DNA from 2 places in the Enterobacter sp. RHBSTW-00994 genome. Region 1 is predicted to be linked to the other one. Evidence: riboswitches for the same ligand, from Rfam matches in the RefSeq annotation. Region 1 holds a riboswitch; the other holds the start of a gene.
What was found. Region 1 has a riboswitch for thiamine pyrophosphate ahead of thiM (hydroxyethylthiazole kinase). Riboswitches for the same ligand answer to the same signal wherever they lie in the genome.
Positions count from the first base shown of each region.

Region 1 (5,060 bases):
TTTGGATGCTTTTCAGCACATCAGGATGGTTGTGACCAAGCGCAAGCGTGCCTGCACCGGCTAAACAGTCAAGGTATTCTTTATTATCTGCATCGGTGATCCACACGCCGTCTGCTTTAGTGATCGCTAAAGGCAGCTTGCGGGGATAACTCCTGACGTTTGATTCAAACTCGGCCTGACGGGCCAGATAGGTTTCGTTGCTTTTATGGGCATCTACGGTGTCAATACGGACTTTATCCGTCATCATATCACTCCTACAACCGCGGCTTCGTTATGTACCACGATTGAATAAAAAGTTAAAAAAACAGATGGGGTATGGAAAAAACGCCGCCAATATAGAGCCTTTTTTCATGGGGCTCAATGGTTAATTTGTTTACTGTTTTGTTACATGAAGCACAAGTAAGGGATTATTCAGAGTTTAAAAGCGTTACCAACCCTATTCGTCAAATTAAAACAAAGAGTTATATCATTATCGTTATGAGGGTAAATCGAGGGTAAAGAGTGTTACAAATCGTGCCTTATGGCGGTGTTCAGGGAGGTGTTCGCCTCCCTGATATCTTTATTTTTGTGTTACCTGCAAAATGCCGTTGTCGCGGCCCTTTGTCTTATTCCAGGACGCATTTGTAATACCGTTTTCATCAAGACTTAGAGATATAACATAGCCGTAACCATGAATTTCATAGAAATTCGCGTTAAGGCGCTTTACGGTTGCTTTGTTGCCATTGATTGTTGCGGTGAAAAATCCGTTAGAAATGGTGGCGTTAAGGGCATTTGCTGAGAAAGAAGCCTCACGAAGCGGATCATGAATCTTTGCGGCCTGGGCATGCTGTACGGCATTAGCCGCATTTTCTAATGCCTGTTTTTCAGCCGCCGCATTAATGGCAGCTGTGCGGTTTTGATCTGCGAGATAGCATGTATCGCGACTGATTCCCTGAGCCTCGCATTTCGCCAGGCGATCGGCTTGCGTGGTACAACCTGCCAGCGTTGAAACAGCCAACGCTATTATCATTAACTTTTTCATTATATGACCTTGAATATTACAATATAGAGAGCAAATTAAATACATTGCCCGATAACTATTGGCACTGAGTTATTATTGTGAAATAAATAACGCCCATAAAAAAACCTGTAGCAACCAGGAGCAAAGAAACGATTGCACTGAATATGATTAATTTCATAAAGCGAATATCATTTATACGATATGAGAAATAACATAATCGCTACGCAGTATCTGCAAATCAGGTGTAGCACTGTTTCTTTAGTAGCGACAATGGTAACGCGAGACAACTATCCAGTATGGTGACAGTTGCCATTTTGATGCAGATCACATTTAACATGATTAACTAATACCGTATTCTTGTTGGCTGAAAATAAATAACTATTTGTTATTTATAGGTTATTTTATTTTCGTGAACGTACTTCAGGCGTGTTTTTACGATGCGTGGCGCTTTTAATCTCACGTAAATCAATAACATTTAATGTTTGCATTTAAAATAATCACCTCTAAGAGAAAGCGTGAAAATTGTCATTGTTTTGCGCCGGGATTATGCAAATAAAATGAGAGGTATGGGGCTTGCTATTGTCCGTGGCTTACCATAGTCTGCCGTTGTTACATCATTTTGACTCGGGGTGCTCTTCTTTTTTGAAGGCTGAGAAATACCCGTAATACCTGATCTGGATAATGCCAGCGTAGGGAAGTCAGATGCCTTCCCGGTCATCGCTTCTTCACGTAAGGCAGGAGCGAAACCATGCAGCCTGACCTGCTCGATTTACCTTTTTTGCATCAATTCCGAACCCGTTCCCCACTCACTCACTGTATGACCAATGATGTCGTACAAACCTTTACCGCTAACGTTTTACTGGCACTCGGCGCATCTCCCGCGATGGTGATTGAAGCTGAAGAAGCGGAACAGTTTGCGGCGATTGCCGATGCACTGCTGATCAACGTTGGGACACTCACCGCGCCTCGCGCACAGTCTATGCACCGGGCGATAGAGAGCGCAGTTGCTGCAGGCAAACCCTGGACGCTTGATCCGGTTGCCGTGGGGGCGCTTTCCTTCCGCACCCGTTTTTGCCAGCAAATTCTCACGCTCAAGCCCGCGGCAATCCGGGGAAATGCATCTGAGATCCTCGCTCTTGCCGGAATGAGTGCCGGTGGACGCGGTGTGGATACGACGGATACGGCAACCCGTGCTTTGCCTGCGGCCCAGGCACTGGCCCGGCAAACTCATGCAATTGTCGTGGTCACCGGCGAGGTGGATTACATCACCGACGGGCTTCGAACTCATGCTGTCACTGGCGGCGATCCGCTTATGACCCGCGTGGTAGGAACCGGATGCGCGCTGTCTGCCGTGGTGGCTGCCAGCTGTTCGCTTCCGGGCGACAGGCTGGGTAATGTGGCGGCCGCCTGTGGGTATATGAAGCGGGCAGGGACAGTTGCTGTCTCACAATGTCGTGGGCCTGGCAGCTTTGCCAGCGCATTCCTTGATGCGCTTTATCATCTGGAGGATCAGGCATGAAACGGATTAATGCCCTGACCATCGCCGGGACAGATCCCAGCGGTGGGGCGGGAATTCAGGCTGACCTGAAAACGTTTTCGGCTCTGGGCGCATATGGTTGCTCGGTGATCACTGCACTGGTGGCGCAAAACACCCGTGGCGTGCAGTCCGTCTATCGCATTGAACCAGACTTTGTTGCCGCGCAACTGGACTCGGTATTTAGCGATGTACGCATTGATACCACCAAAATCGGCATGCTGGCGGAAACCGACATTGTAGAAGCCGTGGCGGAACAACTTAAGCGTTATCAGGTCCAGAACGTGGTGCTGGATACCGTGATGCTGGCAAAAAGTGGCGATCCGCTACTTTCCGCCTCGGCAGTCGATACGCTACGAAAAAAACTGTTGCCGCAGGTGGCGCTGATCACGCCGAATCTGCCGGAAGCGGCTGCGCTTCTTGGCACGCCGCATGCGCAGAATGAACGAGAAATGAAAGAACAAGGGAATGCGTTGCTCGCCATGGGGTGCGAAGCCGTGCTGATGAAGGGCGGTCATCTTGATGATGCGGAAAGCCCGGACTGGCTTTTCACCCGGGAAGGCGCGCTGCGTTTTACGGCTCCACGTGTGAAAACTAAAAATACCCACGGTACGGGGTGCACATTATCGGCGGCACTTGCGGCATTACGCCCACGCCACGATAGCTGGGCGGATACGGTGCAAGAGGCCAAGACCTGGCTCTCCTGCGCGCTGGCGAAAGCGGATTCTCTGGAAGTCGGTCACGGTATTGGACCGGTACACCATTTTCATGCATGGTGGTAAGCCGTATACTGGCAGAAATCGCCAGGCCTGAGAAAAACAGAGATGGAACAAGCGCATACCCGGTTAATTGCTCAACTAAACGAACGTATTGCCGCGCCAGACAACACGCCCCTGTACCTGAAATTTGCCGAAACGGTAAAAAACGCGGTGCGCAGCGGGGGGCTTGAACACGGCAATATTTTACCGGGTGAACGTGATCTGAGTCAGTTGACGGGCGTGTCGCGGATCACCGTACGTAAAGCCATGCAGGCGCTGGAAGAAGAGGGCGTGGTCACCCGCGCCCGTGGCTACGGTACGCAAATCAACAATATCTTTGAATACTCACTGAAAGAGGCGCGTGGTTTCTCGCAGCAGGTCGTACTTCGCGGGAAAAAGCCCAATACCCTGTGGGTCAACAAAAGCGTAGTGAAGTGTCCGGAAGAGGTGGCAAACCAGTTATCTGTTGCGCCGGAAAGCGACGTCTTTTTGCTAAAACGCATTCGTTACGTGGATGATGATGCGGTCTCAATTGAAGAGTCCTGGGTTCCGGCAGGACTCATTCATGATCCAGATGCCATTGGCATTTCGCTGTACGATTACTTCCGTAGCCAGAATATTTTCCCGCAGCGAACTCGCTCGCGTGTGAGTGCCCGCATGCCGGACAGCGAATTTCAGACACACATTAAGATGGACGACAAAATACCGGTGCTGGTGATCAAGCAAGTGGCGCTTGACCAACAACACCGGCCCATTGAGTACAGCATCAGCTACTGTCGCAGCGATCTATACGTGTTTGTGTGCGAGGAGTAGCTCCTCACGTCGGGGAGCGCAATCACCGCCACGGTGACTGACCACCCAGGCCGCAACCGCATTGCCGAGTCTGACGGAATCAGCCAGGCTCCATCCGGCAGCCAGTCCGGCAAGCGTGCCTCCTGCATGACTGTCACCCGCGCCAATAGTGTCTACCACCGTGGCAGGAAATGCCGGAACATAACCCGTGTCCTGGTCCTTATACCATGCAGCGCCGTCTTTATCATGACGAACAATCAGCGCAGAGGCGAAACGCTGCTGCCATTTTTCCCCCAACGATTCAACATCCACGCCAAGCCGTTCTGCCGCAATCTGTGCCTCCTGGCGATTCAGTGACACGATGGGTTTACAGGCCATTAGCCGCGCCATCAGTGCATCGGGGATATCGGCAATGCGTGGGCCAAAGTCGATCAATGCGGTGACCTCCTGTAGTCCTTCCAGCCAGCTTGTCAGCAACTCACCACAAGGTGACGCCAGTTGATAACCCGACAAATAGACCAGACTGTTTTGTGGAACGCTAAGCGCAGCAAGCCAGGACGGCTGCCACTGGTTCTCCACGCCACTGAATGACATGAACGTACGCTCGCCGTCTGGCTCCACCAGCGCCAGACACCAGCCATTGTCACCCGATTCGGCTTCCACGGCACTGTGTAGATCCTGTTTTGCCATCGCATTACGAATGATATCAGCCCAAACACCGTGTCCGACGGGTAGGGCATTTTGCGCCGCAATACCGAGGCGCTTCAGTGCGATAGCAATATTGAGCGCGCAGCCGCCAATATTGACACCTTGCTGCTTTAACTCAATATCACACCCGCGCCACGGCAGGGCGTAAGCATCGGCAATCACGTCAATCACTGCCGCGCCCAGAACGGTTACCGGGCGCTGGGCTGTCAGCGTCGCCAGCTGTTGGTCAAATGGTGTCGGGTTCATACGCCCTCCCTTTGCTCCCGAT
Region 1 is NZ_CP056199.1:3,116,077-3,121,136, reverse strand. It holds gene HV346_RS15030 (diaminobutyrate--2-oxoglutarate transaminase) at 1-247, opposite strand, end outside; gene HV346_RS15025 (hypothetical protein) at 560-1,021, opposite strand; TPP riboswitch at 1,616-1,713, shown strand; gene thiM (hydroxyethylthiazole kinase) at 1,749-2,519, shown strand; gene thiD (bifunctional hydroxymethylpyrimidine kinase/phosphomethylpyrimidine kinase) at 2,516-3,316, shown strand; gene HV346_RS15010 (GntR family transcriptional regulator) at 3,359-4,105, shown strand; gene HV346_RS15005 (PfkB family carbohydrate kinase) at 4,079-5,038, opposite strand; gene HV346_RS15000 (ADP-ribosylglycohydrolase family protein) at 5,035-5,060, opposite strand, start outside.

Region 2 (5,060 bases), 2.4 Mb from region 1:
GAATTATCGGCGTATTCACGGGCCAGCGCGAAAAGCTGCGGCATTGCGGTATTCGCCAACGAGGCGAGCAACACGCCGCAGGTAAGAAGCGTCAGGTAATGGCGGTTGAAAGCAAACAGCAACGCATTTCCTACCGCCATCGCGCAGCAAAACAGAATCAGCTTACGGCGATCCCCACGGCTATCCGATCGTTTCGCCAGCCCAAGGCTGACCAGGATCCCGGCAATCGCGTTGATGGTGTAAAACAGGCCAACCCAGAAAGGTTGCGCACCGACTTCACGGCTGAGGAACAGGCTGAGCGTCGGAGCCTGTAATGCCCCAGCCACGCCCATCATAAAGGCCACCAGCATAAAAGCGGCATAGACGCCGTTCAGGCGTCGCCCCATTGTCATCAACCAGAGCATGCGCAAATCCTTATGAAGAAAGCGATTCAAAAGTGGGTGGAATAATAAACGAAAAAAGCCAGCAAAAACATTTTGCTGGCGGGTGATTAGCACCAATACTCAGTCACACATGATCGAGGCGAGTTAGCGAGAAGAGGTCGGTTTCGTAACATCCCACTGCATCAGATCCTCCAACATTTTCAGCCGCTGTTCTGCGCACCGGCGGGCCAGCCAGGACACTCCCTTTGTCGCTGAAAAATACTGCTGATAAAACTGACGTGCGGTAGACCTCTTCATAATTTACCTCCTCGCTTCATCGGGAAGAATTATTGGCTTAATATAGGGATTAATAAATTGCTGATTTTTTGTCAGGAGTTCCCCTTTTATGCCGTCCGGTCGTCTGCAACAACAATTTATCCGCCTTTGGCAGTGCTGTGAGGGGCAATCACAGGACACCACGCTAAACGAGCTGGCCGAACTGCTGAACTGTTCCCGCCGACATATGCGTACATTGCTCAACACCATGCAGCAGCAGGGCTGGCTGAACTGGGAAGCCGAAGCGGGGCGCGGCAAACGCTCGCATCTGACCTTCCTCTATACCGGGCTGGCGCTTCAGCAACAACGAGCAGAGGATCTGCTGGAGCAGGACAGAATCGATCAACTGGTGCAACTGGTTGGCGACAAGGCGGCTGTACGCCAGATGCTGGTGTCTCATCTTGGCCGCAGCTTTCGCCAGGGACGCCACATCCTGCGGGTGCTCTACTACCGTCCGATGAAAAATCTGTTGCCTGGTACGGCATTACGCCGCTCTGAAACGCACATGGCTCGCCAGATCTTCAGCGGGCTGACGCGCATAAATGAGGAAAACGGGGAACTGGAAGCGGATATTGCGCACCACTGGCAACAACTTACCCCACTCCACTGGCGCTTTTTTCTTCGTCCAGGCATCCATTTCCACCATGGCCGTGAACTGGAAATGAGCGATGTCATTGCCTCGCTTGAGCGTGCCCGCAAACTGCCGCTTTATTCCCACATTTTACATATTCACTCACCTACAGCCTGGACGCTGGATATTGAGTTATCCCAACCCGATAAATGGCTGCCCTGGCTGCTTGGCTATGTGCCATCCATGATCTTGCCGGCCGAATGGGGGTCTCTGAATAATTTCGCCAGCCTGCCGATTGGCACAGGGCCATACTCGGTATCACGCAACAATAATAACCAGTTGAAGATCCGGGCGTTCGATGACTATTTTGGCTACCGGGCGCTGATCGACGAAGTGAACGTCTGGGTGCTACCGGACATCAGCGAAGAACTCAGCGTTGGTCTGACAATAGAAGGCCCCACAACAGGGGAAAAAGCCGTAGAGAGCCGCCTTGAAGAGGGCTGCTACTATCTGCTGTTTGATGCCCGGACCCATCGCGGTGCAAACGTGGATGTTCGCCGATGGGTGAGCCACATTCTGGCTCCTGCAAACCTGATTTACCATGCCGAAGAGCAGTACCAGACTTACTGGTTCCCGGCCTATGGATTACTTCCCCGCTGGCATCATGCTCGCCCGATTAGCAGTGAAAAACCCGCTGGGCTGGAATCCATCACCCTCAGTTACTACCGCGAGCACGTCGAGCACCGCTTCATAGCCAGAATCATGAGCAAACTGCTGGCGGCTGAAGGCGTCAAGCTGGAGATCCAGGAAGTCGACTATGATGAATGGCATCGCGGTGACATCATCAGCGATATCTGGCTGAACAGCGCCAACTTCACCCTGCCGCTTGATTTCTCGCTGTTTTCGCATCTGTATGAAGTTCCGCTGATCCAGCACTGCATCGATCGCGACTGGCAGCAGGATGCCGCGCAGTGGCGCGCAGGCGAGATGAATCTGGCGTCCTGGTGTCAGCAGTTACTTGCCGGACAGGCAATTGTGCCACTCATTCACCACTGGCTGATGATCCAGGGCCAGCGAAGTATGCGTGGTTTGCGCATGAACACCCTGGGCTGGTTTGACTTCAAATCGGCCTGGTTTGCGCCACCAGAACCATAATACTTTCGTAATTTTCACCAAATCATTACAATACCGCCGTTCTCAACGGGGTGCTGCATCACTGCTGATGTGCGCTGAGATAATACCCGTCGAACCTGATCCGGATAACGCCGGCGAAGGGATTTGAGGCTGTCGCTCAAAATCCTTTGCCACTCAACTCTGAGGTGCAAAGTGTTAAAAAAAGTTCTTCCCCTGCTGGTGCTTTTCGCACTGCCTGCTGTCGCAAAACCCGTCCTGACGGTCTACACCTATGACTCTTTCTCTGCCGACTGGGGTCCTGGCCCGGTGGTCAAAAAAGCCTTCGAAGCGGACTGCAACTGCGAGCTGAAGTTCGTGGCGCTGGAAGATGGTGTCTCCTTGCTCAACCGTCTGCGGATGGAAGGAAAAAACAGCAAAGCCGATGTCGTCCTCGGCCTGGATAACAACCTGCTTGATGCCGCCTCACAAACCAAACTGTTTGCCAAAAGCGGCGTAGCAACCGATGCCGTCAGCGTTCCTGGCGGCTGGAAAAACGATACCTTCGTGCCTTTCGACTATGGCTATTTTGCGTTTGTGTATGACAAAAACAAACTGAAAAACCCACCGAAAAGCCTGAAAGAGCTGGTTGAAAGCGATCAAAAATGGCGCGTGATTTATGAAGATCCGCGTACCAGCACACCGGGGCTTGGTCTGCTGCTGTGGATGCAAAAAGTGTATGGCGATAAAGCACCGGAAGCCTGGCAGAAGCTGGCGGCCAAAACCGTCACCGTCACGAAAGGCTGGAGCGAAGCCTATGGTTTGTTCCTGAAAGGAGAAAGTGACCTGGTGCTGAGCTACACCACCTCCCCGGCCTATCACATTATTGCTGAGAAGAAAGACCACTACGCTGCCGCCAATTTTGCTGAAGGACACTACCTGCAGGTAGAAGTCGCTGCGCGTACCACCGCCAGCAAACAGCCTGAACTGGCCGAAAAGTTCCTGAAGTTTATGGTTTCTCCTGCGTTCCAGAATGCGATCCCAACGGGCAACTGGATGTATCCGGTGACCAATGTGACGCTGCCTGCCGGTTTTGATCAACTGACCAAACCGCAAACCTCACTGGAATTTACACCGCAGCAGGTTGCTGCGCAGCGTGCTGCATGGGTAAGTGAATGGCAACGCGCCGTCAGCCGTTAATCCCCGGCTGGTTAGTCCCTGGGCTGCTCGCCGCCATCCTGATGGTGGCGGTCAGCCTGGGTGCATTCCTTGCGTTGTGGTTAAACGCGCCAGAGCGCGATCTTGTCTCCCTCTGGCATGATAGCTATCTCTGGCATGTCATCCGTTTTTCCTTCTGGCAGGCTTTTCTCTCCGCATTGCTGTCCGTCGTTCCGGCGATCTTTCTGGCTCGCGCGCTCTACCGACGACATTTTCCTGGCCGACAGGCATTGTTGCGTCTGTGTGCCATGACGTTGATCCTTCCTGTGCTCGTCGCGGTGTTCGGTATTTTGAGTGTTTACGGGCGTCAGGGCTGGCTGGCCTCACTGTTCAGCCTTCTCGGACTGGAGTGGACCTTTTCGCCCTACGGTCTGAAAGGCATCCTGCTGGCACACATCTTTTTCAATATGCCGATGGCAACACGGCTCTTTTTGCAGGCGCTGGAAAATATCCCCGGTGAACAGCGCCAGCTCGCAGCACAGCTCGGAATGCGCGGCTGGCCGTTCTTTCGTTTTGTCGAATGGCCCTGGCTGCGGCGACAAATCCCCCCCGTCGCTGCACTTATTTTTATGCTCTGCTTTGCCAGTTTTGCGACAGTCCTCTCGCTCGGCGGCGGCCCCCAGGCAACCACCATTGAGCTGGCAATCTATCAGGCACTGAGCTACGACTACGATCCAGGACGGGCCGCATTGCTGGCCATGGTGCAAATGGTCTGTTGTCTGGGGCTGGTGCTACTGAGCCAGCGCTTAAGTAAAGCGATTCCTCCGGGCAGTAATCAAATAGCAGGCTGGCGCGATCCGCAGGATTGTCTGTACAGCCGCATTACCGATACCGCCTTGATTACGCTGGCATTATTGCTCCTGCTGCCGCCACTGATGGCGGTTGTTGCCGATGGTCTGAACCTGAACATGTTGTCCGTATTATGGCAACCTGTGCTCTGGCAAGCCCTGTGGACCTCTCTGCGCATTGCGCTGGCTGCCGGGGTGTTATGCGTAATACTGACCATGATGCTGTTATGGAGCAGCCGTGAGCTTTACGCCCGCCAGGCCAGCAAGGCCGGGCAGGCGCTTGAGTTGACGGGCATGTTGATTCTGGCGATGCCCGGTATTGTGCTGGCGACAGGCTTCTTTTTACTGTTCAACACCACCATTGGGCTGCCGGAAAGGGCTGATGGTATTGTGATTTTCACCAATGCGCTAATGGCTATCCCCTACGCGCTTAAAGTGCTGGAAAACCCCATGCGCGATGTGAACAGTCGTTACAGCGTGCTGTGCCAATCGCTGGGGATGCGCGGCTGGCGACGGTTAAAAGTCGTGGAACTGCGCGCGTTAAAACGCCCGCTGGCTCAGGCTCTGGCATTTGCCAGCGTCTTGTCGATTGGTGATTTTGGCGTGGTTGCGCTTTTTGGTAACGACGATTTCCGCACGTTACCCTTCTGGCTCTATCAGCAAATTGGCTCTTAC
Region 2 is NZ_CP056199.1:757,135-762,194, reverse strand. It holds gene HV346_RS03630 (sugar efflux transporter) at 1-404, opposite strand, end outside; gene sgrT (glucose uptake inhibitor SgrT) at 528-680, opposite strand; gene sgrR (HTH-type transcriptional regulator SgrR) at 769-2,424, shown strand; TPP riboswitch at 2,461-2,564, shown strand; gene thiB (thiamine ABC transporter substrate binding subunit) at 2,596-3,579, shown strand; gene thiP (thiamine/thiamine pyrophosphate ABC transporter permease ThiP) at 3,555-5,060, shown strand, end outside.
Region 2: linked by a shared signal. The riboswitch ahead of thiB (thiamine ABC transporter substrate binding subunit) and the one ahead of thiM (hydroxyethylthiazole kinase) in region 1 are both predicted to bind thiamine pyrophosphate.